DNA from 3 places in the Mesobacillus boroniphilus genome. Region 2 is predicted to be linked to each of the others. Evidence: riboswitches for the same ligand, from Rfam matches in the RefSeq annotation. Region 2 holds a riboswitch; each other region holds the start of a gene.
The links. A riboswitch is a leader RNA that binds a small molecule or an ion and turns the genes downstream of it on or off. The one in region 2 is predicted to bind lysine.

Region 1 (10,050 bases), on a different contig from region 2:
TTCTCTTGAAATCGCAAATACGATCGGAATCAATAATACTAAACCTACTTCAAAGAATAGAGCGACACCAATGATGAACGAAGCCACTACGACTGCCCATTGGATGTTCTTTTCACCGAATTTGTTTACAAGGGTCATCGCGATTCTCTGAGCACCGCCAGAATCTGCGATCAATTTACCCAACATAGCACCAAGCCCGAAGACTAACGCCAGGTGGCCAAGTGTGCCGCCTAAGCCGGCTTCGATTGTTTTAACAACTTCTCCTAATGGAATACCAAGCGCTAAAGCAACCCCGAATGAAACGATGATCAATGAGACAAAAGTGTTTAGTTTTAAGCCCATGATCAATAAAAGTAAAGCTAAGATACCAATTGCTACAATAACCAATGGCATTGTAATTTCCCCCTAAGATGTCTATATTTCCCGCATAGAGCGGAGTGTTTCCTCTTTGAAATTGTGCAACGAGCAGGTCCCGCTTTTGAATAAGTGAAAAACCAGCTGTTACTCTGTAAAATAAAGCGCTAACATTTTGGTGCCGGGGATCAGGTGTCCCCTTATTTAATCAAGCTTCTTTGATAGTTTGCTATTCTTGAATAATCTTGTTCCAGTGCTCTCGATAAGCTGATGAAGATTGGCACCAGCTGTCTGTATTCTTTTGCGGCTTCCTCATTCGGCATATGTTTTTGAGTACTGCCGATCATGTCAGAAACTACATCAAACGAATCAATTTTACCTGTTGCATAAAGACCGAGGATGCAAGCACCAAGGCAAGAGCTTTCGTAGCTTTCAGGAACGACTACCTCAATGTCGAATATATCGGACATCATCTGGCGCCATACATCTGATCTTGCGAAACCACCGGTAGCCTGAATCCTTGTAACCGGACTCTCCATCGCTTCGGTGAGCGCTAAAAAGACGGTATACAGGTTGAAAATGACCCCCTCTAATGCTGCGCGGATCATGTGCTCTTTTTTATGGGACATCGTCAGTCCGAAAAAGGAACCGCGGACATCAGGATTCCATAAAGGGGCACGCTCGCCTGCAAGGTATGGATGGAACAACAACCCTTCCGCTCCAGGCCTTACGCGCTCAGCGATTTTAGTTAACACATTATAAGGATCGATTCCTAAACGCTTTGCTGTCTCGACTTCTGATGCAGCGAATTCATCGCGGATCCAGCGAAGGACCATCCCGCCATTGTTAACAGGTCCGCCGATTACCCAGTGGTTTTCAGTCAGTGCGTAGCAAAAAATCCGTCCTTTTTCATCGGTTTGCGGTTCGTCGATAATCGTACGGATAGCACCGCTTGTCCCGATTGTGACTGCAATTTCGCCTTTGCCAATCGCATTGACTCCGAGGTTGGAAAGGACCCCGTCACTTGCACCGATGACGAAAGGTGTCTGTGGGTCAATTCCCAGTTGCATCGCAATTTCCGGATCGATGTTCGTGAAAGTCTTTGTAGTCGGTACAAGCTCGGATAAATGGTTTTTGGTGATTCCTGCAATTTGCAGGGCTTCTTCATCCCAGTCCAGATTCTTGAGATTCATCATCCCCATTGCTGACGCCAATGAGTGATCAACCACATACTGATCAAAGAACTTTTTAAAAATAAACTCCTTGATACCGATGTATTTTTTCGCCTTGGTGGCGATTTCGGGACGCTCGTTCACAATCCAGGCAATTTTGCTTAATGGTGACATCGGATGTATCGGCGTTCCGGTGCGCTTGTAAATTTCATGTCCATTCAGTTCATTCTGGATTTTATGAGCCCATGCTTCACTGCGGTTGTCCGCCCAGGTGATGCATGGTGTAAGCGGCTCATCATTTTCATCAATCGGAATGACGCTATGCATCGCGCTGCTGAATGAGATGAAAGCCAATTTTTTTTGCTGGTGGTGCTTCATTATTTTTGTAATGGCCGTCAGAACCGCCATATAAATTTCTTCAGGATCTTGCTCGGCTGTTGAAATATCCGGTGTATAAAGAGGGTAGCCAATGTTCTCCTGCTGGACGACTTCACCTTTTTCACTGAATAAAACAGCCTTGGTACTTGTTGTACCGATGTCGACCCCTAGCATATACTCAGTCACTTTTCTCCACTCCCTTGGAAAGCGTTTGCTGCGATATCCAAAGGTCTTCAACTTTACCTTGAACATCATCAAAATTTTGGTGTAAGGATTTAATCATAAGTTCGCGATTCTTCGTTTTGATGGCTTCAATATAAAGCTCGTGATTTTCGAGGATGCGGTCGAAGTCCTCGTATTTTTCTTTGATTCTTGCCCGCATCGATAACAGGATGAAAGCTTCCATGACGGGTTTCGTGTTGTCCCAGATCATTTTGATATAGGAATGATTAATCGCCCGGATGATCGTTTCATGGAAGAGGACATCCTGCAGGCTGAATTCGTCGGCATCCTTGTATTTGATGGCAATTTTCATCATTTCGAGGATCTTGCTCAATTCAATTACCAGGTCAGTCGTGTCTATTTTAATGAGTCGTTCAAAAACAAATGATTCGATCAATAAGCGGACGTCGTAAATCTCTTCGATATCTTTTTCTGTCAGTCCAATGACAACGGCACCCATTCGTTCAAGTCGGATCAAGTTTTCGGAAGCGAGAATTTTCAATGCTTCCCGGATTGGAGAACGGCTGACACTGAAGTCGGCAGCCAGTTTATTTTCCGAAAGGATGGCACCGCTTTCAATCAATCCCGAGATTATTTGCATCCGTAGCTCACTTGCGACACGGTCACCAGTCGATGCTTTTGAAAGCCATTTCTGGGGATAAAGAAATTCCTGCTTTTCCGTCATTACATCACCTTCCTGGTTAATCAAGTATACTTGTATACAAGTATTATAAAACGGATTTGAAAAATTGCAAGCGTTTTCTGTTTTGTTTATTTTGCCAAATTATTTTGTGGTCATTCCAGGATGGGGGGATTTGTGATGTGATTTTGTCCAGAGGTGTATGGGAGTTAACAGAGTTAGAAATATGTGACCGAAAAGAGAAGGAGCCGAAAATTTCGGTAACAAGTTGGAGGAACATGTGCCCGAAAAGAGGAGGAGCCGAAGATTTCGGTAACAAGTTGGAGGAACATGTGCCCGAACAGAGGAGGAGCCGAAAATTTCGGTAACAAGTTAGAGGAACATCTGCCCGAAAAGAGAAGGAGCCGAAGATTTCGGTAACAAGTTAGAGGAACATGTGCCCGAAAAGAGGAGGAGCCGAAGATTTCGGTAACAAGTTGGAGGAACATGTGCCCGAAAAGAGGAGGAGCCGAAGATTTCGGTAATATAAAAAATAAAAAAATTACCATAAAGGTGATAGACACTTCATGGCAATTCTTATAGTACTCCATTACTCGTAATAGGTGGAACTACACTCTCCCTTGGCTGAGAAATTGCTCTTTAATACTCTCCTAATGGTTTTCGGGGGGATACGAGCATCGATCCACTCATAGAGAGTCGCTGTGGTCACTTTGCGCTCTGGAAAAAGCAACTGAAAACTTTTGGCGGCACGAATCACCACCGATTCAATATGCTCTTGAGATTCACATTGCCTGCAAATGAATTTATTCCTGCTATAACTCTCCAAAAACTCCCCGCAAGCCTCACAAATAACCCCTTTCCTCAACCGATCAAAATCGTATCCCGGCACTCTGGAAAATGGTGATTTCTTAATATGCAAAGACAATAGTGCCTCCGCCAGTTTGGTATGTTTGTTTGTTAATTTTGAAGTGGTACGGTTCATCTTATCCATAAAGCGGTTCAGTTGGTTTGGTAAAATAATGGGTGATTTTAGTGGTGTTTGCAGAAGGGCGAATTCAGGGTTGATGAACACGAGGTGAGGTTCGAGAGGGATGTAAAAGCCCAGATTTTTTAGTAGTTGCTTTAGTAGAGATTCTGCGCGGCTTAGTTGATGGAGGGGATTTTTGATTTCGGTGCCGGCGACTGTCTTAAATTTGTCTCCATCCAGATAATAGTCTCCTTCAAGATTTTTCACTTCGAAAAGATGCAGCCGGTCCTGCGTGATCACGAGGGAGTCGATTTGAAAATGAGTGCCATTTACTTCGAGGAGCAGGTCGTTGATAATGAGGCTTTCGACTATATGGTTCGTGAACCAATGATCGAAGTGTACTTCTCCTTCATAGCCTTTCTCCAGCGTTCGCAGGTTTTGAGCATCTTTCTCTTCCAATTCCATCCGGGCCTTAAGGGTTTGTAGGATTACTAATTCTTCTGGTTTGGTTCTTTCTTTTACTATCATATTCCACTTCCTTTCTTCTTTCATTGTAAAAAAGTGCCCGCGAAAAATCAGTGAACATTTTACGAATTATGATAAATCTGTTACTATTAACCTAATTTCATATGATCTTATCAGATCGGTGAGGTAGAGGAGCGAATAACAAGATTAGTCCATCGGAGTATGACATCGTTGATGGTGGATGAAAGGGTTGTTTGCCGAAGCGTAATTAGGGTCAAACTGGTTACTGCTGGGATGCTTTCTGAACAAGGAGCAGACTGTCATGCTTGGTTTTGTGCATGGAGAACTACTGATCGAAATGGAGGATAACGTATATTGTAAAAAGCAATGATAGGTTATTTTCTGTCATTGCTTTTTGCATGCCAGAGCTTTCCAAGTATCCCCCTTCTATCAAACTCCTAACGCACTCCCCAGGCATTCACCATTTTTATCTATCCAAAGGGGAGATTCTTCTTGAGAACCATATACAAAAATGGAACCATCTATACATTCAACACGCGCAATCCAATTGTACAAGCAGTGGTCATCGAAAATGGCCGTTTTATTGATATGGGATCATCCGCAGATATGGTGCTGCAATGGGGCAGCCAGGCACAGGTGATCGATTTGGAAGGAAAAACAGCTACTCCTGGCCTGATTGACAGCCATCTTCACCTGTCGATTATGGCGGATAGTTTTATCAATCTCGATTTTGTCGGAATCACGTCCAAGCATGAGATGCTGGCAAAAATTCAGGCAAAAGCCAGTCAGCTTGCGCCGGGGGAATGGATTGTCGGCAGCAGCTGGGATGAGAATCTTTTTACGGACGGAGGAATCCCGACGATTTCGGAGCTGGATTATGTGGCGCCTGTCAATCCGTTATTTTTAACAAGAACATGCTTGCACGCGACTCTAGTCAACAGCAAGGCGTTGGAAGTGAGCGGCTATCACCCGGCAATTACAGTGCCAGAAGGCGGCACCATCGTACTGGATGATATTACGAAACAGCCGACGGGATTATTCCTGGAGTCAGCGGCGAATCTGATCAGGCAGTACATCCCTGAGCGCTCATACGACGACTGGAAAAAAGCGATGCGCCAGACGATGCATTTTGCGATGAGCAAGGGGCTGACTAGCGTACATACGAATGATCCGCTTTATCTCGGCGGGCTTGAAAAAACGTGGAATCTATTCAATGAGCTTTTAAATGGAGAGCAGCTCGGCTTACGCAGCAATCTCTTGATCAACCATGAATTTTTACCAAACCTGAAAGAAGCTGGAATGTACACTGGTTATGGCAATGATACGCTGCAAATCGGCTCGGTGAAGATTTTTGCCGACGGGGCGTTTGGCCGGAGAACCGCACTGTTATCGGAACCATATAGTGATGCGCCAGGCCATTACGGCGATGCGATGTATGATCAGGAGCATTTATACGAACTCGTGAAAGGTGCACGGGAGCTGGATATGCCGATTGCAGTCCATACGATTGGCGATCAGGCACTGGAAAATGTTCTCGATGTGCTGGATCAGTTCCCAACTGTAGCATATCGCGACCGGCTGATTCATGCCCAGGTTTTAAGAGAAGAATTGATTCCTCGACTGAAAGCACCTAGCAGGATTGCGGATATCCAGCCGCGGTTTATTGCGAGTGATTTCCCATGGGTCCAGGAGCGTCTAGGTGAAGAGAGAATCAAGCTTTCCTACGCATGGAAAACATTAATGGAAGCAGGTGTTATTTGTGCAGGAGGCTCTGATTCTCCGGTTGAGCCAGTCGATCCAATTCTCGGAATCCATGCCGCAGTCACTCGGAAAAAACCAGGTGAAACCCATGACGGTTATGTGCCAGAGCAGAAGTTGTCGATGGTCGATGCGTTCCGCTTGTTCACAGAGCTCGGTGCTTATCCAACGAACGAAGAGACGCTTAAAGGAACGATCTCCCGCGGAAAATTAGCGGATATTACCGTTTACTCAGCCAATCCATTCGAAATGGAAGAACCGGATGAACTTTTAACGATGAAAGTTGAAATGACCATCATAGGCGGAGAAGTCAAATATCGCAGGCATTCTTAGCAGTATGGGGACGGTTTTTTACTTCTAAATTGGAAGAAAACCGTCCTTTTTTCGTTTTTATGGCTAAAGTCCTAAAATTTTCAAAAATTAAACCGAAATAGAAAGTAAGAATAGTAATTTACTATATTGCTGGACAGGAGAGCGGAAAATGAAATTCAAGAAGAGATTCGCAAGAAAATCACAGATGAAGTTCAATGTTCGCGCCAAACTATTGGCGGGCTTTTTCTCGGTTTTGACTTTGCTGGCAGTTGTGGCAATCATAACGAATTTTCAGTTTAACAAGATGAACAACCAGTATTCTTCATCCATTGATGAACGGATGGATAAGGTGAATCTGATTGTCGAGATGAAGGATGCAATCATGAGGGAGCAACTGGCACTCCAAAAGTATATGGCAAATGGTGATGGTGAAAGCCTGATTGAATTTGAGGGTGCGGTAGAAGATTTTGAAAAAAGCTCTAAAAAATATTTAAGCTCGACAGAATCAGCTGAGGAGAAGAAGGTAGGAGATAACCTTGTTGCAGCTGAGGCACAATATTATGAGATGGCATCAGAGGCTTTTATTTTAATAAGAGATGAACAAATGGTCAAGGTCAGGTTGTTGATGCAGGAAAAAGGAAATCCTCTTATCTTCAGCCTGAATTCTGCTGCTGAGGATGCGTTTGAGTACCAGGAAGATGCCTTGAATTCTACGAGTGAAACGTTATCTGGAGACGTACAAAAAGTAGCCTTGCTGATCATTATACTCAGTGCAGCGGCTTTTATCATTGGAATCGGAATTGCAACTTACATAAGCAGGGTGATTTCCAAGCCTGTCCAGCTTGTGTCTCAGGCGGCAAAGCAATTGGCTGATGGAAACCTCGTTATTGATAAAATCAATGTGAAGAATAACGATGAAATTGGGCAGTTAGCAACAGATTTTAATGAAATGGCGACCAACTTGAGGAATTTGATTTTGCAGGTAAGCAGTACTTCGGAGCAGGTTGCCGCCTCTGCTGAAGAAATGATGGCAAGTACGGAACAGACCAATTCTGCTACGCACCAGGTAGCAACGGCAATCCAGGAGGTCGCAGGCGGTGCAGAGCTCCAGAGTAAAAATACCGAGGAAAGTGCGAAAGCGGTAGGCGAGATGTCTGGAGGAATCCAGCGCGCTGCCGAAACGACTTCGAATGTTGCCGAGTCTGCGGCAGAAACGGCAAAACAAGCACAAGTTGGACAGGAATCTTTGGAAAAAGTAATCGAAAAGATGAAGTCCATCAATGATACGACAAGCGAAACTAATGGAGTAATAAAGGATCTGGATCGGAAGTCCGCTGAAATCGGCAAGATCATTGAGGTTATCACAGGTATCGCGGACCAGACGAATTTGCTTGCGCTGAATGCTGCCATTGAAGCAGCAAGGGCTGGGGAGCATGGCAAGGGCTTTGCGGTTGTCGCAGATGAAGTCAGGAAATTGGCCGAGCTTTCAAGACAGTCTGCCAGCCAGATTTCGGGTTTGATTGAGGTTATCCAAAAAGAAACCCACCAGGTCGTGGAAATGATGAATAAAGGAACGGTCGAGATATCTGAAGGGTCGTTATTAGTTGAGGAGACGGGTCGTACATTTGAGGAGATTCTAAAATCGATCGAAAATGTCAGCGAGGAAATCCAGGAGGTATCCGCAATTTCAGAAGAAATGTCGGCAAGCGTCCAGCAGGTGAACGCCTCAATCGAAGAGGTGACCAAAATTGCCCGCGGCTCCGTCGCAAGCACAGCAGAAATCGCATCCGCAACGGAGGAACAGCTGGCATCAATGGAAGAAGTCGCTTCATCATCCGCTTCACTAGCTAATCTGGCAGAGAATCTGAGAGAGATGGTCACAAAGTTCAAAGTATAATTTTGAGAAGCATGAGGACGAGGAGTTCTTATGCTTCTTTTTTTGTTGGAGTATTGGAGAACGCGAATGAGAAAAAATGAAAAAAGTGGTCACCGATAGGCATCAATCAGAATACAGGTACACTCGCCCAAGCCAAAGTCGTGATAAACGCATATAAAGTTAATGAATACAAAAAGAGAAGAGGGAGGTAAGCCGTATGCATGCATACAGACATCCTTATCGAACGCATGATCAGAGGTTTTGGGGCTTTGGATTACCGTTTTTAGGTGGTTTGGCTGGTGGATTATTGGGCGGTGCTTTACTTTATCCGCGTCCTTATTATGGTTATGGCTATCCTGGATACCCGCCATATGGATATCCTTGCTGTCCACCTAGATATCCGTTTTATTATTAATGAGCCAATAACAAAAGGGAATGAGCTGCTTAGCTCATTCCCTACTTTTATTTAACTAATGTTTGCTTGTTTATTTTCATGCTTATCCATGAATTCGAGTGATAGCTCATTGAATTCATCGGCTTTTTCAATATTGCAGACATGTCCGCACCGCTCCAAAATCACCAGATCGGAGCTTTCGTCCCCGTGAAGGTCTTCTGCTAATTCCTTAACAAACATATGGTCCTCAGCACCTGAGATATATAGCTTTGGGACATTCTTGCTTTTTTCTTGAACCTTGCTATAGGTGGTTTTGACGTCACTGGCAAGAGGGTACCACGCAAGGAAGTTTTTTCGCTTCATCTTATAGGCTTCCTGGATGAAAAATCTCCTTGAGCCTTTATGGTTTCCACGAGGCATCAGGATCCAGGCCAATATGCGGTAAAGCCACATAAATGGAATGAAATCCCTTATTAACCAGGCGAATTTAATCAGTGATTTTGCAAATAGGTTTAACCTTGTGATTGCTCCTCCAAGGACTGCTGACCTCACTCGTCCGGGTTCCGTCTGCAGCAGATGATGGACGATGATCGTTCCCAGCGAAACGCCGACAAAATGGGCCTTGCGGATTGAGAGGTGGTCTAATATCTTGAGGATTTCCCTGACAATCAAGTCAAATGAGAGTCTTTCTTTATAGGAATCTATGTCTGGTGATTCTGCATGGCCAGGCATGTTAATCGCGACTATATTATATTTTTTCAGGAATGGCTTTAGCTGTTTGTAGAAAATATTCGAGTTCCCGCCAATTCCGTGCAGCAGTACAATATACTCTGAGCCGCGGCCCTTATACAATCTGTAATCTAGCATCCGATTCTCCTTAGTGGTTCATATGGTGATAATTAATGATACCCTTGATGCTGATGTTAGTAAACAAAAAGCAGATGCCAAAATAATGGCAGGCACCATCCTGATAGGATGATACCTGCCGTGTGGAATTATTTTTTCTTGCCTTTGTGGTCCACTTTTATGACCACTGTTGTCAATGGATCAAGAGTTATCTTGCCATTTGTAAGTTTAAAGCCAGATGGCTTGGATACAGGTGTTTTTCCTGCTTCGTCGTTATCGACTAAAACCTTAGCTTTATAGAAATCAAGGTCCCCTAAAGTCAACTTGCGAGTTTCAGTGTCAGCGTTTACGAATACGTAGTATGTTCCGGTTTTATCCGTCGATACGTTCTCGTATGCGATGACTAAATCTGAATCTTTGATTTCAGGTAAATCTAGCAATTTTACATTCTGATCAACTAGTTCTTTCTCGCCTAGGCGGAAAGCATTTGTTGATTTTCTCAGTTCAATTAGGCCTTGAGTGTAGGCTTGTGTTGTAGTGTTAACTGAGTATTCCTTTTTGTTTGTTGCTTTTTGCCAGTCAAACATGTTGATGGCATCGGAAGAATCGTACGAATCGTGGATGAAGTATCCAAATGGATTTCCT
Region 2 (10,050 bases):
CTCTTCTTCGGAATTTTGGAGGGTAATGATACTAGTATCATCTGCGCTGACAATTTTTGTGCCGGTTATCTCATATGTATAATCTCCATAAGGCATTTTCATCGTCAGGTGATCACCCAATTCCAGGTCTCCTGCTTTTCGGAAAACTGTATCACGGTGGCCCGAGAGGACAATTTGTCCATTTTCCTCAGGGTAGAACGAGCCTTTATAGTGGCCAACACCTTTCTCAAGGTCGTCAGCATCCGTTCCTTCTACTATTGCCAATTCCGCATTAATTTTTGGAATCAACAGCAATCCAGAAGCCTCTCCCGTCTCAGGCTTGAATTCTTTCTTATTTGCCTTTTGTTTATTTCCCTGGACCAATTCTTTTGCAGCCTCAAGGGAGATCTTCTCTTGCCGCTTAATGTCCCATAACTGAAATAAACCAATTCCCAGGATCATCACACCACTAATAATAATTCCAATTGCCAATATCTTTGAAAGTTGCATATACCGCTCCCATTTATGCCTTTAAGAAAGGCTATTTTCGCACTGATATGTTGCTTTTCTTACACAGGATCTTTTCCAGAAGTGATAAGGCATTATCACTTCTGGAAAAGGACCAAGAGCCTTAGTAAAAGTATACCAAGGGAATACACCTGCAAAAAAGTCCTATTTTAGCTTTAAAATGAAAAAGCCTCCTTTTCCAAAAGAAAAGGAGGCTGTTCTTTATACTTGATCGCTTCCGAAGAAGTTCTTGAATGCCTGTAGTGTTGTATCACGGTTCAAGGCTGCGATTGATGTAGTCAATGGAATGCCTTTAGGGCAAGACTGGACGCAGTTCTGTGAGTTTCCGCAGTTAGCAAGTCCGCCGTCTCCCATGATTGTTTCAAGTCTCTCACCTTTGTTCAAAGCACCTGTTGGGTGGGCGTTGAAAAGACGAACCTGTGATAATGACTGTGGCCCGATGAAATCAGACTTGTCGTTTACGTTAGGACATGCCTCAAGGCAGACACCGCAAGTCATACACTTTGAAAGTTCATAAGCCCACTGACGCTTTTTCTCTGGCATACGAGGTCCAGGTCCAAGGTCGTAAGTACCATCGATTGGAACCCATGCCTTGACACGCTTTAAAGAATCGAACATGCGGCTGCGGTCAACCTGAAGGTCACGGACAACCGGGAATGTTCTCATCGGCTCAAGCCTGATTGGCTGCTCCAGCTGGTCAACCAGTGCAGAACATGACTGACGCGGGCGGCCATTGATGACCATCGAACACGCACCACAAACCTCTTCAAGGCAGTTCATATCCCAGGCAATTGGAGTAGTGGCTTCACCTTTTACATTTACAGGATTACGACGAATTTCCATTAGCGCGGAAATCACGTTCATATTTGGACGGTAATCAAGTTCAAATTCTTCCTGATAAGGGGCTGAATCAGGAGTATCCTGACGACTGATGATAAAACGGACAGTTCTTTTCTCTGACATGCTTTATTACTCCCCTTTCTTCTTGGAATAATCGCGCTTACGCGGTTGGATTAATGAAGTATCAACTTCTTCATAATGGAAAGCTGGCGCAGAGTTTGCATCAACAAACTTCGCCATCGTTGTTTTCATGAATTCCTCATCATTACGATCCGGGAATTCTGGCTTATAGTGAGCCCCACGGCTTTCATTACGGTTATATGCACCAATAGTGATAACACGTGCAAGCTGAAGCATGTTTTGAAGCTGGCGTGTGAACACAGCACCCTGGTTGCTCCATTTTGCAGTATCGTTGATATTGATATTCTTATAGCGCTCCATCAACTCGACGATCTTCTCGTCTGTTTTCAGAAGTCTATCATTGTAGCGAACAACTGTTACATTGTCAGTCATCCATTCGCCTAGCTCTTTGTGAAGGACATATGCATTTTCTGTGCCATCGAGTGACATGACATTGTCCCACTTTTCCTGCTCCATCTTGACAGCATCATCAAACAGTACTGAAGAAATAGCATCTGAGCTCTTTTCCAGTCCGTTGATGTAACGGATTGCGTTTGGACCTGCTACCATTCCGCCATAGATTGCAGACAATAGTGAGTTAGCGCCAAGACGGTTCGCACCGTGCTGTGAGTAATCAACTTCACCTGCGGCAAATAGACCAGGAATATTTGTCATTTGATCATAGTCAACCCATAGTCCACCCATAGAATAGTGAACAGCAGGGAATATTTTCATTGGTACTTTTCTCGGGTCATCGCCCATGAATTTCTCATAGATTTCAATGATACCGCCAAGCTTGATATCAAGCTCTTTAGGATCCTTATGTGAAAGGTCAAGATAAACCATGTTCTCGCCGTTGATGCCAAGCTTCTGGCTTACGCACACATCGAAGATTTCACGTGTAGCGATATCACGAGGCACTAGGTTTCCATAAGCAGGATACTTCTCTTCAAGGAAATACCATGGCTTTCCATCTTTGTACGTCCAAACTCGTCCACCTTCACCGCGGGCAGATTCACTCATCAGGCGGAGTTTATCATCCCCTGGGATGGCTGTAGGGTGAATCTGGATGAATTCACCGTTAGCATAATATCCTCCCTGCTGGTAAACGATCGCAGCAGCTGAACCCGTATTGATGACAGAGTTCGTTGTTTTACCGAAAATGATACCAGGGCCACCAGTTGCCATGATTACAGCATCAGCAGCAAATGATTTGATTTCCATTGAAGTCAGGTTCTGTGCAACGACTCCGCGGCACACGCCCTCTTCATCCTTAATGATTCCAAGGAATTCCCATCCTTCGTACTTTGTGACCAAACCAGCCACTTCATGACGGCGCACCTGCTCATCCAAAGCGTATAGAAGCTGCTGTCCAGTTGTCGCACCAGCAAATGCTGTACGGTGGTGCTGAGTACCTCCAAAGCGGCGGAAATCAAGCAAACCTTCTGGCGTACGGTTGAACATAACGCCCATACGGTCAAGAAGGTGGATGATTCCAGGTGCTGCTTCAGCCATAGCCTTTACAGGCGGCTGGTTTGCAAGGAAGTCACCGCCGTAAACTGTATCATCAAAGTGCTCCCATGGAGAGTCACCTTCACCTTTAGTATTTACTGCACCGTTGATTCCGCCCTGTGCACATACAGAGTGGGAACGTTTTACCGGCACAAGAGAAAACAGTTCAACAGGAGTTCCTGTTTCTGCAACTTTTATTGTAGCCATTAAGCCAGCCAAACCGCCGCCGACTACGATAACCTTACCTTTACTCATCGTGACTCACTCCCTTAAATCCAAGTCTGTCTTTCATATCCGATCAAAGTAAACCGTTTTCCAGTATAAGCTTCGGACAGAAGTCCTCGAAAAAGACTTATACAAATGCCAGGATTGCGCGGACACCTACGATGGAAAGCGCAATGAAAACTCCGATAGTGATATAAGTAGAAATCACTTGTGAACGAGGTGTTACAGTGATTCCCCAGCTTACGAAGAATGACCATAATCCGTTCGCAAAGTGGAAAGTAGTAGAAATAACACCAATTAAATAGAACCAAAGCATAAATGGAGTTGATAGTATCGTCTCCATCATCTGGAAGTTAACGTCTGCACCAAATGCTGCAGCAATACGAGTTTCCCATACATGCCATGCTACGAAAATCAATGTGATGACACCAGACACACGCTGAAGCATGAACATCCAGTTCCTGAAATAGCCATATTGGCCTATATTGTTTTTAGCTGTAAAAGCAATATATAGACCGTAGATTGCATGGAATAATAATGGTAAGAAGATAATGAAAATTTCTAGAAAATACCTGAAAGGCAACTGCTCCATAAAATGTGCTGCGCTATTGAATGATTCTTCTCCCCCTGTAGCAAAATGGTTGACTACAAGGTGCTGCATAAGGAAAAGACCTACTGGAATGACACCCAGCAATGAATGCAGCCTCCGCCAATAAAACTCTTGTCTACCTGCCATATGTATACCCCCCTTGAAATTTGGCCGTGATGTTCAGGTTTGTCTCCCCATCCCTATTAACCTAACAGATTGATTCAACCCAACATCAAAAAATAAGCATTTCTTACAATTATGTGACATGTTCATTTTACTCCCATCATAATAGAGCGTCAAGAAAACGGATACATAAAAATGCTTATACAAATAAAATTTTTAAAATATATTGATATTGTAAAAATCCCTCTTTCTAATTATTCCAACGGGTTAAAGAGTATATTAAAATAATACTATTGCCTATTGGATACGCCTGATAAAAATTTCCCGATACAATAATTTTTGAATAACCAAGTTTCGGGTATGGTATAAACATGGAAAAATTTTATAGAATTCCTTATGCCATGCAAAATTTAACAACTTTTTAATTTATGATCATAGGTTGTTTTCGCGGCAAATTGTTTATAATAGAGTGATAGAAAGAGGGGAGAACATGAGTGAAATAACAACTTCAGAGCAAAAAACGGAGAACCAGCCAATAGCTGTTTCCGAATTTGGGTATGAATTGGTCAGGGAAGTCCTTCTGCCAGAACTTCTCGGTAAAGATACATCAGAAATCTTGTACTGGGCTGGAAAACGCCTTGCCCGAAAGTTTCCATTAGCAACCCTTGACGAAACCATCCAGTTTTTCCAGGATGCCAGTTGGGGCACATTAACCATCAAAGAAGAATCCCGAAAAGAAATGGTGCTTGAACTTAGCAGCGAGCTAATTTCCTCCCGACTGAAGAATAATCCAAACACCACATTCCAGCTAGAAGCAGGTTTCATTGCCCAGCAAATGGAACAACAGAAAAAAGTAACAGCTGAAGCCTTCGAACACCCCAATAAAAAATCATTGAAAATTTTGTTCACGATCAAATGGGATAAGAATGATTCGATTGAGTAGTAGTGTATAATGACAGGGGGGCACAGCGAAACCCTTGCTGTGCCCTTAAAAATTCTAGTTACTTTCCCTGTTTTTCTTATTTCCATTCCACAGTTGTCTCGTTTTCTCCCACATAATCCTATTGAATGTGACGATAATTTTTTGCTTTTCCTTTTTATCTGCAAATTATTCGCTTTATTGTGACGATAATTCTTCGTTTCTCCTTTTATCCGTCATCATCATCACTAATGCGAGTATAAATCTCTAAGGATCTCATTTACGTTTACATATAAGTAATCATAAAAGCTTTCCCGATAGCTCACACCAGGAAAGCTTCTTCAGCGACTCTCTTAATTCGTCTTAACAGCTTCGGAGTAAAGCTCAAATGCTTCGTGGAGTGATTCTACTGCGTTTACCATTTGTTTTTCCTCAACAACGGTTGAAACCTTAATTTCAGATGTGCTTACCATCTTCACCTGGACTCCGTTTCCTTCAAGTACTTCAAACATCTTGGCAGCAACACCTGGATTTGAAACCATGCCTGAACCCACAATTGATACCTTTGCCAGGCCGGTTTCGGATTCGACCGCTTGATAGTTTAATGATTCTTTATTTCGTTCTAATACATCCAGTGTCTCTGGCAGATCGTTGCTCTTGATTGAGAAGGATATATTGGCAGTACCTGCCTCTGTTCTGCTCTGGACGATGATATCAACATTGATGTGGTTCTGGGCAAGTGTTGTGAATATAGTTGAAAGTCCTTTTAATGAAGTGCTTACTCCAAGGACTGATACTCTCGTGATTTGGTCTTCAAACGCAACTCCGCGTACGATTAGATTCTGTTCCATTTCATTCTCCTCCTCGATGGTCGTGCCTCTTTCTTTTTCCATGCTGGATCTTACTTCAAGTGGCAATCCATAGTTCTTTGCGAATTCCACCGCACGCGGGTGGAGCACACCTGCCCCCAGGTTTGCCAGCTCAAGCATTTCATCATAGGAAACACTCAGCAATTTCCTCGCGCTTTTCACATATCTTGGATCGGTCGTGAATACGCCCGTCACATCGGTATAGATATCGCATTTATCAGCCTTCAAAGCCGCTGCAAGTGCTACTGCCGTTGTATCTGACCCGCCGCGTCCAAGTGTGGTGATTTCTCCATCATCAGTAACTCCCTGGAATCCCGCGACAATGACCACTTTTCCACTCTCTAAATCGTTGGCAATCCTGTCCGTCTCTATATCGACAATCCGGGCATTCCCGTGGACAGCTTCCGTTTTGATTCCAGCCTGCCAGCCTGTGTAGGAAACAGCCTCAATCCCATTTTGCGCCAATGCCATGGAGAAAAGAGCAATTGTAATTTGCTCTCCCGTTGTCAAAAGCATATCCATCTCTCTCTTTGATGGCGCGCTCGAAATATCATTCGCCATGTCGACAAGATGGTCCGTCGTTTTGCCCATTGCTGATACGACAACCACGACATTGTTGCCGTTCTGCAGTTCTTCCGCTGTCCTGCTGGCAGCATTCCTGATCCTTTCAACGTTGCCAACTGATGTTCCACCAAATTTCTGTACAATCAATCCCATACGTTTCCCCTGCCTCTTCATTCTGTATTTTGCCTCTATTTGAGTTTCATTGCTACTACGCATATGTATCTTTCCCTAGAGCCTTCAAAGATTTACATGTATAAAAAAGCCCTAAAAACAGAAAAAGCAATGAGAGTGTCTCCCATTGCTTGATAAACGTGTATAAACGCTGCAACATGAGATAGCACTCCAAGATGGCAATCTTGACAATCCAGCGTTTATTCAACGAAGGACCAGCGAGAAAATGGATAGGCATTTCCCCACTTCGGCAAACATCCCCTTTCAAAGCCCTTCGCTGAATCCTACAATTCTCCAGGCCTTTACTCTTGAAGTTCGCACCTCTATCTTCACTTTAATGCTCTAAAGTGATAGCTATATGAAATTTTTTTATCATTATAGCACACAAAAAAATAGAATGCTACATTAATTCTGTAATTTCTGATATAGTTCCTCCGCAACATTGGCTGGAAGGCCGGCAGCGGTCAACTCTTCCACTGAGGCTTCCCGCATTTTTTTCACCGATCCAAAATGCTTCAGCAAAACTTTCTTGCGCTTTTCGCCAATGCCAGGAATATCATCGAGCAGTGACTGAAAGGCACTTTTGCCCCTTAACTGGCGATGGAAGGTAATCGCGAACCGATGCACTTCATCCTGGATTCTTTGCAATAGGTAAAACTCCTGGCTGTTCCGCGGCAGTTCGATCACCTGCAAAGGATTACCATATAATAGCTGGGATGTCCTGTGTTTATCATCCTTAGCCAGGCCGGCAATCGGAATATCCAGTCCAAGTTCATTCTCCAGGACATCACGCGCGGACTCGATATGTCCTTTTCCGCCATCAATGATAATCAAGTCTGGCAGTGGCAAGCCTTCTTTCAAGACACGTGAATACCTGCGCCTTACGACTTCTCTCATTGATTCATAATCATCCGGGCCTTTGACCGATTTGATCTTGTATTTGCGGTATTCCCTTTTTTCAGGCTTGCCGTCGATAAAAACAATCATTGCCGAAACCGGGTCTGTCCCCTGGATATTGGAGTTATCGAAAGATTCAATCCGATGAGGTGTGTAAATGCCCATCTGCTCGCCAAGGTTTTCAACAGCTTTAATCGTCCGTTCCTCATCGCGCTCAATTAACGAAAACTTTTCTTTTAGAGCGATACCGGCATTCTTGGACGCCAAATGGACAAGTTCTTTTTTCTTGCCGCGCTGTGGCTTTAGGACTTTCACGCCAAGCAGTCCTTCAGCCATTTCGAGGTCCACGCCTTCTGGCACCAATACTTCCCTTGGCTTAAAATGCTCATTTTTCGAGTAAAATTGCCCCAGGTATGTCAGGATATCTTCTTCCGGTTCATTGTGAATCGGGAACATCGAAACCTCGCGCTCAATCAGTTTGCCCTGGCGGATGAAGAATACCTGCACGCACATCCATCCCTTATCGACAGCATAGCCAAACACATCCCGGTCGGTAAAATCCGTCGTTGTCATCTTCTGCTTTTCCATTGTTGCCTCGATATGGGCAATCTTATCGCGAAATTCCTTTGCCCGTTCAAAATCCAATTCCTCGGCAGCCCCAGCCATTTTCTCCGTTAAATCTTCCTTTATGTCCTTATAGCCTCCATTCAGGAAGCGCGAGATTTCATCCGTAATCTGTTTATACTCTTCCTTGCTGACATCCTTGACACAAGGAGCAAGGCACTGTCCCAGATGATAATAAAGGCAAACACGGTCAGGTAGCGTCGAGCATTTCCGGAGCGGATAGATCCTGTCCAGCAGTTTCTTCGTTTCATTCGCCGCTTGGACATTCGGGTACGGCCCAAAATATTTGCCGCTATCCTTCTTTACCTTTCTCGTAATGATCAGCTTTGGATGCCGTTCTGCAGTCAGCTTGATGAACGGATACGATTTATCATCCTTGAGCATGATATTATATTTTGGGTCATATTTCTTGATCAGGTTGATTTCAAGAAGCAGTGCTTCCATATCGGAGGAGGTGACGATATACTCAAAATCCTCAATTTCATTTACAAGACGCAGCGTTTTTCCGTCATGCGATCCTGTAAAATAAGAGCGCACCCTGTTCTTCAATACCTTGGCTTTCCCTACGTAAATGATGGTCCCCTGTCTGTCCTTCATTAAATAACATCCTGGCTGCGCAGGAAGAATAGCAAGCTTATTCTTGATCTGCTCGTTCATGCCATTCACCTCCTGTTACGGTGTCCATTTATATAAAATAATCTCGTGATAGACTGGATCAAAAATTTTATCTGATGCAAAAGTATTTACTTTCTCAAGCTTCCCGTCAAGATTAATCCCCTGAGAGCGGAAGCCTTCAACAACACTGTCTGTTAAATAAACTGTCTTACCTTTATATAACCCCTGATCGTGCAGGAAAATCCTATAGGTATAGATTCGTTTATGTGGGTAAGGCATCTTCAGATACTGAAGCACTCTGGTTTCTTCCCATGTATACAAAACGAAGTCCTCTGGCTGCTCCTCAAGATAGTGTGCAAGCTGGTAAACGGCCGGCTCGATTACAGCCTGTTTTTGTATATAAATTGAAGAAATAATTGCCTGGGCGATGATAACCCCTATTACCAAAAAGCTCGCATACACCCCTGCCCTTTTTTTAAAATAGACAGTCAGGCCAAGAAAGACCAGCAATAGCGCTAATGGCAGTATATGCCTCGGTTTTTCAATATTCTGGGCAAAAAGTGCCCAGACCCCGTAGGCGAGCAACAGCAATGCGCCCAGATGAAAGCTGTTTTCCTTATAAATTTTACTTTTAGACGACGGCAAAAAAATAAATATGCCAATAACTATATATAATACCATCAAAACAGTTGTTCGTGAAAAGATTCCCCACCACAAAATGTTGGTAAACAAGAATGTTTTCAGCCTTGCCCAACTAGACAGTTCATTCGAGACCGAAGTGCCTCCCCATTCCTGAAAATGCCCTCCGGTAAATCCAAAAGCAAGCTCCAGAAAATTAACGAGACCACCTTCAGAAATAATCAGCCCTCCAACCCAGATTGACTGAAACAATGCAGCAATGACCACATATTTAAAAACACCTGTCAAAGAAAGCTCATGTTTTGCCCATTTTCTATATAATAGATAAACGAGCCCGATTCCCATCGAAATGTAGCTCAACCTTATTCCTAATAGGACACTGAACAAAAATAGCGGCAACAGCATCCATTTCCCTGATGGCCTCGACTCTGCTGCCGCGATACTCCAGAAATACCACCAAAAAGCAGCAAGTGCAGCCCCCTCCGACATCGGCTGGTTGACTATGATCAACGGATAACTAGCAGTATAAATTGCCGCTGCAATTAGAATGGCATTCGGCCTGCTAACAATTCTTGACCCAAGTAGATACACAGGCAGGATTGAACTGGCATACACTAAAACATTAAATAGAACCAGGGCCTGATTTGGTGTCTGCACAAGGAGTTCTGTTAGCAATCCCCCTACAATAAAAAACGGATAGCCAGGGAAATGCGGCTGCATCGCACGCAGGTCATACCTGTCCATTGCCAGGGTAAAGTCGACTTGATCCCACGAGAATACGAATGGATTAAGTGAATTCAACTGGATTATGAAAATGTAAAGGACTGCAAGCGTAC
Region 3 (10,050 bases), on a different contig from region 2:
ATTTTCCCAAAAAAGTACGCTGGCGCTGGAAAATAAAGGAGTCATAATTTGAAGGGAGGATTACGGTGAAATTCCTTAAAGCAGTTATTGTTCTTTTTTTACTATGCCCTGTCCTTTCTGTGGATCAAGCATCTGCAGCAGAGCAGGACGAAGATGTTTATAAAAAAAGAATGGAACTCTATACCAAAGTAGAAGCTGTTACCCAGATTCCCTGGTATTATATTGCCGCGGTGGATCAGTATGAGCGGAATGTCCGCCAGGCACGAAAGGATTTACCCAAGGCAGAAGGGATTGCCGGGGTTTATTTTAAACCCGAAGAGTGGGCTGGACTTCTGAATCCTAATCTTGAGGATAATAATCCTGTCTCCATTCAATTTTTCAATGGGATTGGATTCGACGGGAACGGGGACGGCAAAGCGAGCCTGAAGGACGATGAAGATGTGCTGCAGGCATTTGCCCAGTACCTCTTAACTTACGGGACAGACCATGAGAATATAAAAATTGGCCTTTGGAATTACTATAAGCGTGATAAAACAGTTGGTATCATAATTGGCAAAGCGATGATTTACAGACATTTCGGACGTCTAGACCTTGATACTCATGTCTTTCCTATGCCACTAAGAAGCAACCACAGCTATAACAATACGTGGGGTGACGCCCGAGGCTGGGGCGGCAGACGGATTCATGAAGGAACAGATATTTTTGCTGGCTATGGAGTGCCTGTACGTGCGACAGGATACGGAATCGTTGAAATGAAGGGGTGGAACAAGTATGGCGGATGGCGTGTGGGCATTCGTGACATCAATAACACCTATCACTATTTCGCGCACTTGAGTGGCTTCTCCAAGGACCTTAAAGTAGGACAAATCGTCGAGCCTGGCACTGTGATTGGCGGTGTTGGAAGCTCTGGGTATGGCCCACCGGGAACAAGCGGAAAGTTTCCTCCTCACTTGCATTACGGAATGTATAAGGATAATGGCTATACGGAATGGTCATTTGATCCGTACCCTCACTTGAAATTATGGGCAAGACAAGAAAGAGCCAGGTTGAAAAAAAAATAAAGTAAAAAGGCCAACCTCAACAGGTTGGCCCTACTATTTTATGAACGTGCTTTCCTTACAGCATATATGACACTCGCTGCAAGTCCTCCCCAGATAATCACCATACCTACAACCATCATTACTACTGCACTAAGGTCCATTATTTAGAAACCCCCTTGTCTTGTGGAATTTCATAAAGTGAGTTATCCCATTTCTTTGCGTTAGTGAACACGAATCCGGCTACAATCGCACCGATTGCCACTAGCCATCCAGAGTAAACATTAAACATCACCGGGTAGCCGCCGTAGCTTGTTTTGATATCTGTAATGATATTCATTACCATCATGACGCCAAGTACCAAAGGCGTGACATATTTAAGTGAAATATTCCACCAGCTTCCCAGGCGGATGTCAGAGACACCATCAGCATGTGCACGAAGGCTGTCAAGTTCCTTGGCAACCCAGGCAATGAATACCACCTGGACAAGTCCAGCAAGAGCTACACCATAGTTGTTGATAAAAGCATCAGCTGAATCAAGGAAATTCAATCCTCCCTGAGTCGCAAACAGGATTGAAATCAAAGAAGATAGACCGCCGCCGATTAGGACAGCTTTTGTACGGGAAACATTGAATTTGTCCTGGACACCCGCTACATAAGTCTCAACGATTGAAATCAATGAAGACAGTCCAGCAAGCGTCAAGCTGACGAAGAATAGTACTCCGAATGCCGCGCTGAATGCAGGCAGTTCATTAATGATTTGCGGGAATACCGCGAATGCAAGGATAACACCTTTGCTTACTACTTCGTTAACTGGTTGACCTGATTGCATTGCCATGAAGCCCAATGCAGCAAATACCCCGATACCAGCCAGCAACTCAAAGGAAGAGTTAGCAAACGCTGTAATGAATGCATTATTTGTGATATCAGATTTTTTCGGAAGATAACTTGAATAAGTGATCATGATTGCAAAAGCAATTGATAAACTGAAGAAAATTTGTCCATACGCCGCAACCCAAACTTTACCATTCAGGATTTGGCTCCAATCTGGTTTAAAGAATGCATTTACGCCATCAATAGCTCCATCTAGAGTTAAAGCGCGAACTACGATCACAAAGAATAAAATGACGAGTGCCGGAATAAAAATTTTGTTCGCAACTTCGATCCCTTTCTTTACTCCCTTGAGCAAAATACCAAGAGTGATGACCCATACAATGACCAAAGGAAGGAATACACCAGGTACGATACTTCCAACCTGACCAGCGTCAACTACTTTTAAATAATCACCGACTAGGAATGTCAGAGGGTCGTCTCCCCACTGTTTGCTTAGCGAGAAATAGGCGTAAGACATCGCCCAGGCAATGATGACTGCATAATAGGTTGAGATCACGAAGGAAACAGCAACCTGCCACCAGCCAATCCATTCAGATTTTTTATTAAATCTTGCAAAGCTTAACGGTGCAGAACCACGATACTTATGGCCTAGTGTAAACTCTAATATCAGAATTGGAATACCTGCTGTCAAGAGCGCGAACAAGTATGGGAAGAAAAATGCTCCCCCTCCATTCTCATAGGCTACTCCTGGAAAGCGCCAAATATTTCCCAACCCGACTGCCGATCCTACCGCGGCAAGAATGAATCCTGCTCTCGTTCCCCACTGTGGACGATTTTCCATTTTTAGTCCCCCTTGCCTTCTAATCATCTGGAAAATGTTGATAATTAGAAAGTTTTATATTTTCAGATTATTTAGTCTAGGAATAGTATAGCTAGTTTTTAATTGCTTGTCAAAATATTATTTTAGTCATAATAAAAATATTCCTAAAAAAATTTTCCCAACTATACGGTACTCCCTATTAAATGGGATTCTATTACCACTTTTTTAAAAATATGAAAAAAGCTGTCTGAAAGTCAGACAGCCTTAACATTATTCTGCAAGATTTTCTTTTAATACTTCTTCCTGAGTTGTCTTGCTTCCGAATATGAAAGCAAAAGCAGCAAGCAGGATTGCCACCACCGCAAGAGCTGTCAGAGTGCTTCCGGTGAATCCGATGATCAGGAATCCAACAGAAGAAATCGCAGCGGAAATCAGAGCGTATGGCAACTGAGTCATGACATGGTCTAAGTGGTGTGAGCCAGCGCCAGTTGATGAAAGGATCGTAGTATCGGATATTGGTGAACAATGGTCACCAAAAACCGCGCCCGCCAATACTGCTGCTAATGCTGGCAGCATGATGGTTATATCAGCTGCAGCAGCGATATCACCTGCAATCGGAAGCAGTATGCCGAATGATCCCCATGAAGTTCCTGTTGAGAAAGCCATGATTCCAGCTACGAGGAATAGCAGGAACGGCAGGAATGAGATATTGATATTAGAACTTTCAACAATACCAGCAAGATACTTTCCAGTTTCAAGTCTTCCAATCAAGTCAACAATGACCCATGCGAAGATCAGGATATAGATAGCTGGGAGCATTGATTTAATGCCCTCAACAATTCCTTTTCCAAAAACATTGGCATTAACGCCTTTTAAAACAACTGCCTGCCTTACAAAAAGAATCAGCGCTACAGCAAGGCCAAGCAATCCGCCAGTAACAAGAGACTTAGTTACATCTGTATTTTCAAAGATACCGAAAATGGTTACTTCTCCTTCAACAGCACTTGCGCCTGTCCAAAGCATCATGCCAACCGTTCCAGCGACAAGGGCAACAATCGGCCATACAAGGTCTCCAACGGTCCCTTTTGTACTTGTAGGAAGGTCATCCTTCAGTTCTCCCGGTACAGGCTTGTCCTGAGGAACAACAATTCCTTCTGTGATCGCACGTTCTTCATGCTTTTTCATCGGCCCAATTTCGATGTTTCGCAGAGATACGATAAAGACCATTGCTAATGCTGCAAGTGCGTAGAAATTCATTGGCACAATTTGCATGAATCCTGAGAACGCACTATATTCATTTACACCGTGTGCAGCAAGAATTGTACCAATTAATGCGATGATATAGGCACCCCAGCTGGAAATCGGTGAAATAACACACATAGGTGCTGAAGTTGAATCGATAATATATGCTAGTTTTGCACGCGAAACCTTTTGTCGGTCTGTGATCGGACGTGTAATTTGGCCGACTGCCAGAGCATTGAAATAATCATCAATGAAAATAATAACTCCTAAAAATGCACCAACAAGCTGTGCTCCGACTCTTGTTTTTACGCGCTTCATCGCCCATTCGCCAAACGCACGGCTTCCGCCAGAAATGGAAATGAATGCTGTGATTGTACCCAATAATAATAAGAATAGGATAATGTACAGGCTATATGTGTTCAGTTCTCCATCTGCGACGACAATGCCCTTGGCCGCGTCCCACATAATAGCAAATGTTTCTGCGATATTAAATCCAGCAAGCAAAAAAGCCGCTGCGACGATGCCTGTCCCCAATGACAACAGCACTCGCCTTGTGATTACTACCATTAAGATTGCCACTAATGGCGGCAGCAATGAAAAAATTGTGTTCTCCATTATTTCTTTCTCCTCCTTGTTTTTGACAGGGGGAAACTTTTACATGACAAGAGTTTAGTTGCTTTTTTAAAAATAAATAAAAAAGGGCAACGATAGAGAACATTCTATCGCTGCCCTTAATAAGCAACTAGTGTCTCCATCACGATCTGTAGCTCCCCATTATGGATATACCTCCATAATGACAGTGATACTCTTGTTCAAAGTATCCCCAGCAATAAAAAATGTGACTCATTTATTATTGCTTCGGCAAAATTCCCTTTCAGCTGCGATCAATGTTGTCATCCTCACACAGCTTAATCTTGAACCCTGCGCCTCTACCCCATCGGAATGATGTGGTTTATTATTCAATTGATTTTATAATATAACAATATCGCTAACTTGACAACTGTTATTATTGACCAGGCTGGCCAGGAAGTTGAATCGCAGGTGGTATGACCCCACCGCCGCCGCCATTATAAAATTGCGGTACCTTTCCAGGGTAGTAGAAGCTGCCAATCGGAATATTTTCCTGCACAGTCGCAATTTCGGTCGCGAAAGGAATAATAATCTGCACATTGACTTTTACCCTGACCGAAACATTGATCAGCGTATTGTTGATTCCGTGTTCTTCTGTATCCCAGACAACATCCGCTGTCACATCGCCGATGGCATTGAATTTCACTGGAACTCTCGGGCCCATATTACCTAGAAGTGCATTATTGGTGGCCTGGCCCAATGGGACGTAATAGATTATTCCTGCTTCCCTGTCCTCTTCATCTGTAACCAGTTCTACATCTGAAAGCATTTCTAGCGAGGTGAGATTCCCTCTTTCAGCTTCTTTAAGGTTCATTTGCACAATGTTTGTCGTTTCTGCTTTTACCCTATTGATGATTTCAGTATTGAATTTCACTACAGTGGTCGTTCCGCCATCCACAGGAACAAACTCTATGACTTTATCAGTATCCATACCACTGACGATTTTTTTATTGATGGCCTTGTTGATCACCAGGGTCGCAATCTTCCTTGTCTGGGATGTTGCGTATTTCATCAAAGTTGGCTCGAGCCCTTTATCTATGATCCAGAGTCCTGCTGCTGTTGAAAAGGAAAAAAAGACGAATGTCAGCAGGAATACATACCTGAAAGGCAAAGGTCCTTTCCGAGGCAGCCGCCGGCCGAATTTTGCCAAAACAAATCCCCCCTCTAAAGCTATATGTATGCTTCAAAGGGGGGAACTAGCCTAAAAACTATAAGCTCTTTTCATAAACTTTGTCTTTATGGATTTTTATCACTATGGCTTAAGCACGAAAATCAATAACTGTTGGCGTACTCATATTTAATGATTGTATCGCAGCTGACAATCATCAATGATAGATTCGACTTCAGATCAAGATGATACGGTTCCACTCTCTGGTCCTGGTCTTCGAGTATCCGGACAACTGGCCGCTCACTCAAGCCTGGATTCTGAGCAGCGACAACTCCCTTTCGTCCATCGCTTAAAATAACGGTAAGGCCGACTGGATAAATCGCAACCGCTTTTCGGAAGGCGTCGACTACCTTTGAATCAAACAGGCTCCCTGAGCCCGAGTAAAGAATTTCAAGACCTTCATGCGGCAGCATGGCCGGTCTGTAAACACGATTCGAAGTAACGGCATCGAACACATCAGCCACACCAAGTATCTTGCCGAATAAGTGGATTTCATCACCCTTCAATCCACGTGGATACCCTGCACCATTCAATCGTTCGTGATGCTGGTATGCACAATGAGCCACAATCAGCGGAACGGTCGGGATATTCCTGAGAAGCTGGAAGCCGTCCTCAGCGTGAGCCTTGATGATTTGGAATTCTTCCGCAGTCAGCTTGCCTGGCTTTGATAATATTTCTTCTGGGACCATCATTTTTCCAACATCATGTAAAATCGCACCAAGCCCCAGCTGTTCCAGTTCCTTTGGCGGCAGCTTCATTTCTATTCCAATCGCAAGAGCGTAGAGTGTTACATTTAAAGAATGCGAAAAGATATAGTCGTCATGAAGGAATACATCCGAAAGCAAGTTCAGAAGTTCCTTGCTACCTTGCAGTTCCTCCAGTAAATCAGCAATCAACCTCTTAAATTTCCTCGCCGATTTTTCCAGTACAAAGGTTTGCGAAATTTTTGAATCCAGCTGGATTTGCTTGAATGTATCTCCAATCGTCATGATTGCATTGATGCGCAATTCATCCCGTATTGAATTTTCCACGATGATATCATCGGTATCAGGGTCTTTAATATAAATATAATCAATCCCAAACTCTTCAAGGCGTCTGAGGATCTTCAACTCGAGCCGTGCCCCTACATTCAGCAGAACTTGGCCCTTGTCATTATAGATGGCTTTTCCGAGTAAAGCCCCTTCCTCTACCGAAGTGGTGGCTACGAGTCTCATGTCAATTCCCACTTTATTTGTTAGTTGGTGGTGGCTATTTTCGCAGATAACTACCAAAAAAAGCCAAAAAACAAGAAAATTTTACTTAAAACGACAATATTTTTATATATTTTATCACAATTTTTAAAAAAATTGTGATTCCGTTTCATTTTTGAGTTGGGAAAAAAGTAGTTCAATTAATATATCGGATGACCACATTGTTTATTAACATTTGCCACAATATATTCACTAAATCACGCAAAAAAACAGCCCACTCAGGCTGTCTTTTTAATTCATGAGCAGCAAAGCTTCTTTGCCAATCATGCCTTTTATTGCACCAAGGTTCTCTGCTTCGTACGTGACGGACTCAAGCGGGGCTTCGAGCAATTCTTCAATTGTTTTCACGCCAACGGCCCTGCCAGCAATAACCTTTCTGCTCTTCAGCTTCTCATTAAGAAGAGCGACATCCAGAGCGCCGCACATAATGTATCCTTTATCTCCAGTAACAACAAGCAGGTTTGTCTTCGGCAGTTTTACAGAAATGCATAAAAATGTCCTGCCTTCTATTTCAATAGGTGACATGTCGATCATGACCACAACTCCTTCCTTCAATCCCAATAACACTCTATGAAGGAGAGAGGAAAAGCGTGATATTTTGATCAAATATTAGTTGGATTTTACCCTCTTCAGATAACAGGTATGCTGTCCAGAAAATCAATTACGCATTCTTATATACCCGAATAAGAAGCTAGCTTCCACTCAAGCATATTGCGGAGGAACTCTGGCAGCCAGTATTTCTTTTCCTCTGCCCGTTGAATCTCAGGGAAAAAGCGGCCGAACGTAAACATATCAGGGATGGCCAATGTATAGTGTTCCTTTGCTTCAATCAACTTGCCATTGATGAAGATCTGAGTGTAATTCCCTTTTGACTGAAACTCGATACCATCGTACTCCATGACCCCCATGACGGTGCCGCGGAAGCCAAGACCCTTTATCTGCAGATGGGGCCATTTTTCATCCCTGGTCTGCAGGAGCACTTCTTTTAGCTCCGCTCCTGACATCCTGATCGTACAAGGATTAATCGGATGTGGACAGATTTCCAGCAAGTCGAATTTCGTGACTTCTCCCCGGTCCAGGCCTTTAAGGATCATGCCAGCATTCATGAACGAGCAATCGGCATTGCACCATTCCCGTAATGCCTGGGTAAGCATCCTGGAAAGCTCAGAATGCTGCAGTGGGTCTGCCTTTAAGTCCTCTTGAAGAAAAGCAACCGTTTCTGTCAGCAGCCTCTTTCCTTCTCTGAAATATCCTTCTGCCTTTTCCTGTTCGTCTTGAGCTTGATCTGCCTCATTCATATCATAAAGAACAGCATTCTTGTGTAAAATTTGTTTTGTATCCTTATCCACCTTCAGGGTTACATGCCCGGTATAGTACCCAAACTTCCCGGCTCCCGCCAGCAAGCTGGAGCCAACTTCTTTGCCCTCGTGTAAAATATGATGGGTATGGCCGCCTAAAATGACGTCAATCTCCGGAAACATCCCCGCAATCATTTCATCATCATGGATTCCAAGATGTGATAGAAGGATAATAATGTCCGTTTCTCCTTTTAATTGATCGACGCATTTCTTCAAATCATCAATCGGGTCGTTCAGCTTCCAGCCCAGCTGTGCATAAAACTGTCCAAAATTCACTGTGATGCCAATGACACCAATTCTCGTCCCGCTGTTGCTTATGTATACATGATATGGTTTCGTCCACTCCGGCCTGCTTCCATCCTGTTTATAAAGATTTGCTACAAGCATTTCGAAATTTTTTTCAAGATACATTGAATCCAAATCTTCGAAAGGGAGAGTGATGCCTTCGTTATTCCCTATTGTCGCAGCATCATAGCGAGCATTGTTCAAAAGACGGCAATTCGCCTTTCCTCTGGTCGCATCTGATAATGGATGCCAGCGGTCCATATGGTCGCCGATATCGAACACAAGAACTTCGTCGCCCGCTTCCTCATGCCAGCGCCTGCGTTCGGTCACAAGCTTATGGATGCTTGGCCAGTGCTCCAAATGGCTATGTAAATCATTCGTATGGTAAATATGAATAACTTCTTCCATCTAACCATCCATCCTCTTGTAAAAATGAAGTGCCCCCCTGTATGTTGCCAGGAGGGGTCCAGAATCTTAAAACAAATCCAACTGCCTCGGGTTTAACCCTTCATATTCTATATCCAATAGCTCCACCATTTGTTTAGCATTATCAGCAGCATCCCCGCCGGAATTGTTGTTGAATAATGCGAAAACCTGTGATGTGCTTTCGTTTAACTTTTGCAGGTTATCTGCCCACTCTTTTAATTCTGCCTGATTATAGCGATATAAATAGCGAACTTCACGCCAGTCCTGACCTCTTCCTTTCTTGTTCCAGCCATGGACATTACGGCCGTGAAAGCGGACAAGAACTTTATCCTTCGATGAAGACTCGAGAACTGTCGGAATCGAGCCCTCACCTGCCTGTGGTTCATCGCAGATACTATGGATCCACTTTTCTTTTTTCATAAAATCCAGTGTCTTCTCTCGCATTTCATCTGTGAACCATGTCTGGTTGCGGAACTCGAGCGCACAGTCGATATCCCCCATCTGATCGCGGCACCAGCGCAAATAATCGACATTCTCCTTGCGCAGGTCAAACCACGGCGGAAACTGGAAAAGCGTCATTGCGTGCTTATTTGCTTCGAGGTAAGGCTTGAGTGACTCTTTGTATGCATTGAACATCTCATTTTTATCAGTAAAAGGAATTTCACCGCGCTGATGCCCGGTCATTCCCTGGTACGCTTTAACGATAAATTGAAAATTGTCAGGTGTTTCCTCTACCCATTTCGCAGCATTCCTCACAGGCTGCACAGCGTAAAAAGAGGCATCGACCTCAACTGCAGGAAAGTGGCTGGAGTACTCCTTCAGTTTATCACGCGGTGAAACCTTGCCTTCATATAAACTGTCATGGTCTCCCCAGCCCGTTAAGCCAACAATAATCATCTGTGCACCTCCATTTTATCTTCATGATAGCATAATTAGCTTCCGAATAAGAACTAAGACATCGTTTCAACTAAATTCCCGTTTAGAGAAGTGGAAAAAGCAT

Region 1: another riboswitch for lysine. It lies ahead of DYI25_RS18870 (amidohydrolase); the one in region 2 lies ahead of DYI25_RS11875 (aspartate kinase).
Region 3: another riboswitch for lysine. It lies ahead of DYI25_RS16200 (Na+/H+ antiporter NhaC family protein); the one in region 2 lies ahead of DYI25_RS11875 (aspartate kinase).

Annotation. Positions count from the first base shown of each region.
Region 1 is NZ_QTKX01000003.1:307,217-317,266, forward strand. Features, by position in the region: gene DYI25_RS18850 (GntP family permease) at 1-393, opposite strand, end outside; gene gntK (gluconokinase) at 555-2,090, opposite strand; gene DYI25_RS18860 (GntR family transcriptional regulator) at 2,083-2,811, opposite strand; gene DYI25_RS18865 (nuclease-related domain-containing protein) at 3,356-4,261, opposite strand; lysine riboswitch at 4,378-4,555, shown strand; gene DYI25_RS18870 (amidohydrolase) at 4,712-6,310, shown strand; gene DYI25_RS18875 (methyl-accepting chemotaxis protein) at 6,459-8,186, shown strand; gene DYI25_RS18880 (hypothetical protein) at 8,383-8,580, shown strand; gene DYI25_RS18885 (alpha/beta fold hydrolase) at 8,632-9,426, opposite strand; gene DYI25_RS18890 (pullulanase) at 9,555-10,050, opposite strand, start outside.
Region 2 is NZ_QTKX01000001.1:2,312,816-2,322,865, forward strand. Features, by position in the region: gene DYI25_RS11850 (class D sortase) at 1-489, opposite strand, end outside; gene sdhB (succinate dehydrogenase iron-sulfur subunit) at 709-1,470, opposite strand; gene sdhA (succinate dehydrogenase flavoprotein subunit) at 1,477-3,234, opposite strand; gene DYI25_RS11865 (succinate dehydrogenase cytochrome b558 subunit) at 3,332-3,940, opposite strand; gene DYI25_RS11870 (YslB family protein) at 4,407-4,859, shown strand; gene DYI25_RS11875 (aspartate kinase) at 5,189-6,421, opposite strand; lysine riboswitch at 6,596-6,773, opposite strand; gene uvrC (excinuclease ABC subunit UvrC) at 6,845-8,617, opposite strand; gene DYI25_RS11885 (hypothetical protein) at 8,633-10,050, opposite strand, start outside.
Region 3 is NZ_QTKX01000002.1:686,579-696,628, reverse strand. Features, by position in the region: gene DYI25_RS16215 (M23 family metallopeptidase) at 66-1,061, shown strand; gene DYI25_RS16210 (methionine/alanine import family NSS transporter small subunit) at 1,100-1,201, opposite strand; gene DYI25_RS16205 (sodium-dependent transporter) at 1,201-2,712, opposite strand; gene DYI25_RS16200 (Na+/H+ antiporter NhaC family protein) at 2,962-4,548, opposite strand; lysine riboswitch at 4,690-4,873, opposite strand; gene yunB (sporulation protein YunB) at 4,940-5,713, opposite strand; gene DYI25_RS16190 (HD-GYP domain-containing protein) at 5,836-6,945, opposite strand; gene DYI25_RS16185 (YunC family protein) at 7,213-7,515, opposite strand; gene DYI25_RS16180 (bifunctional metallophosphatase/5'-nucleotidase) at 7,653-9,032, opposite strand; gene DYI25_RS16175 (DUF72 domain-containing protein) at 9,099-9,947, opposite strand.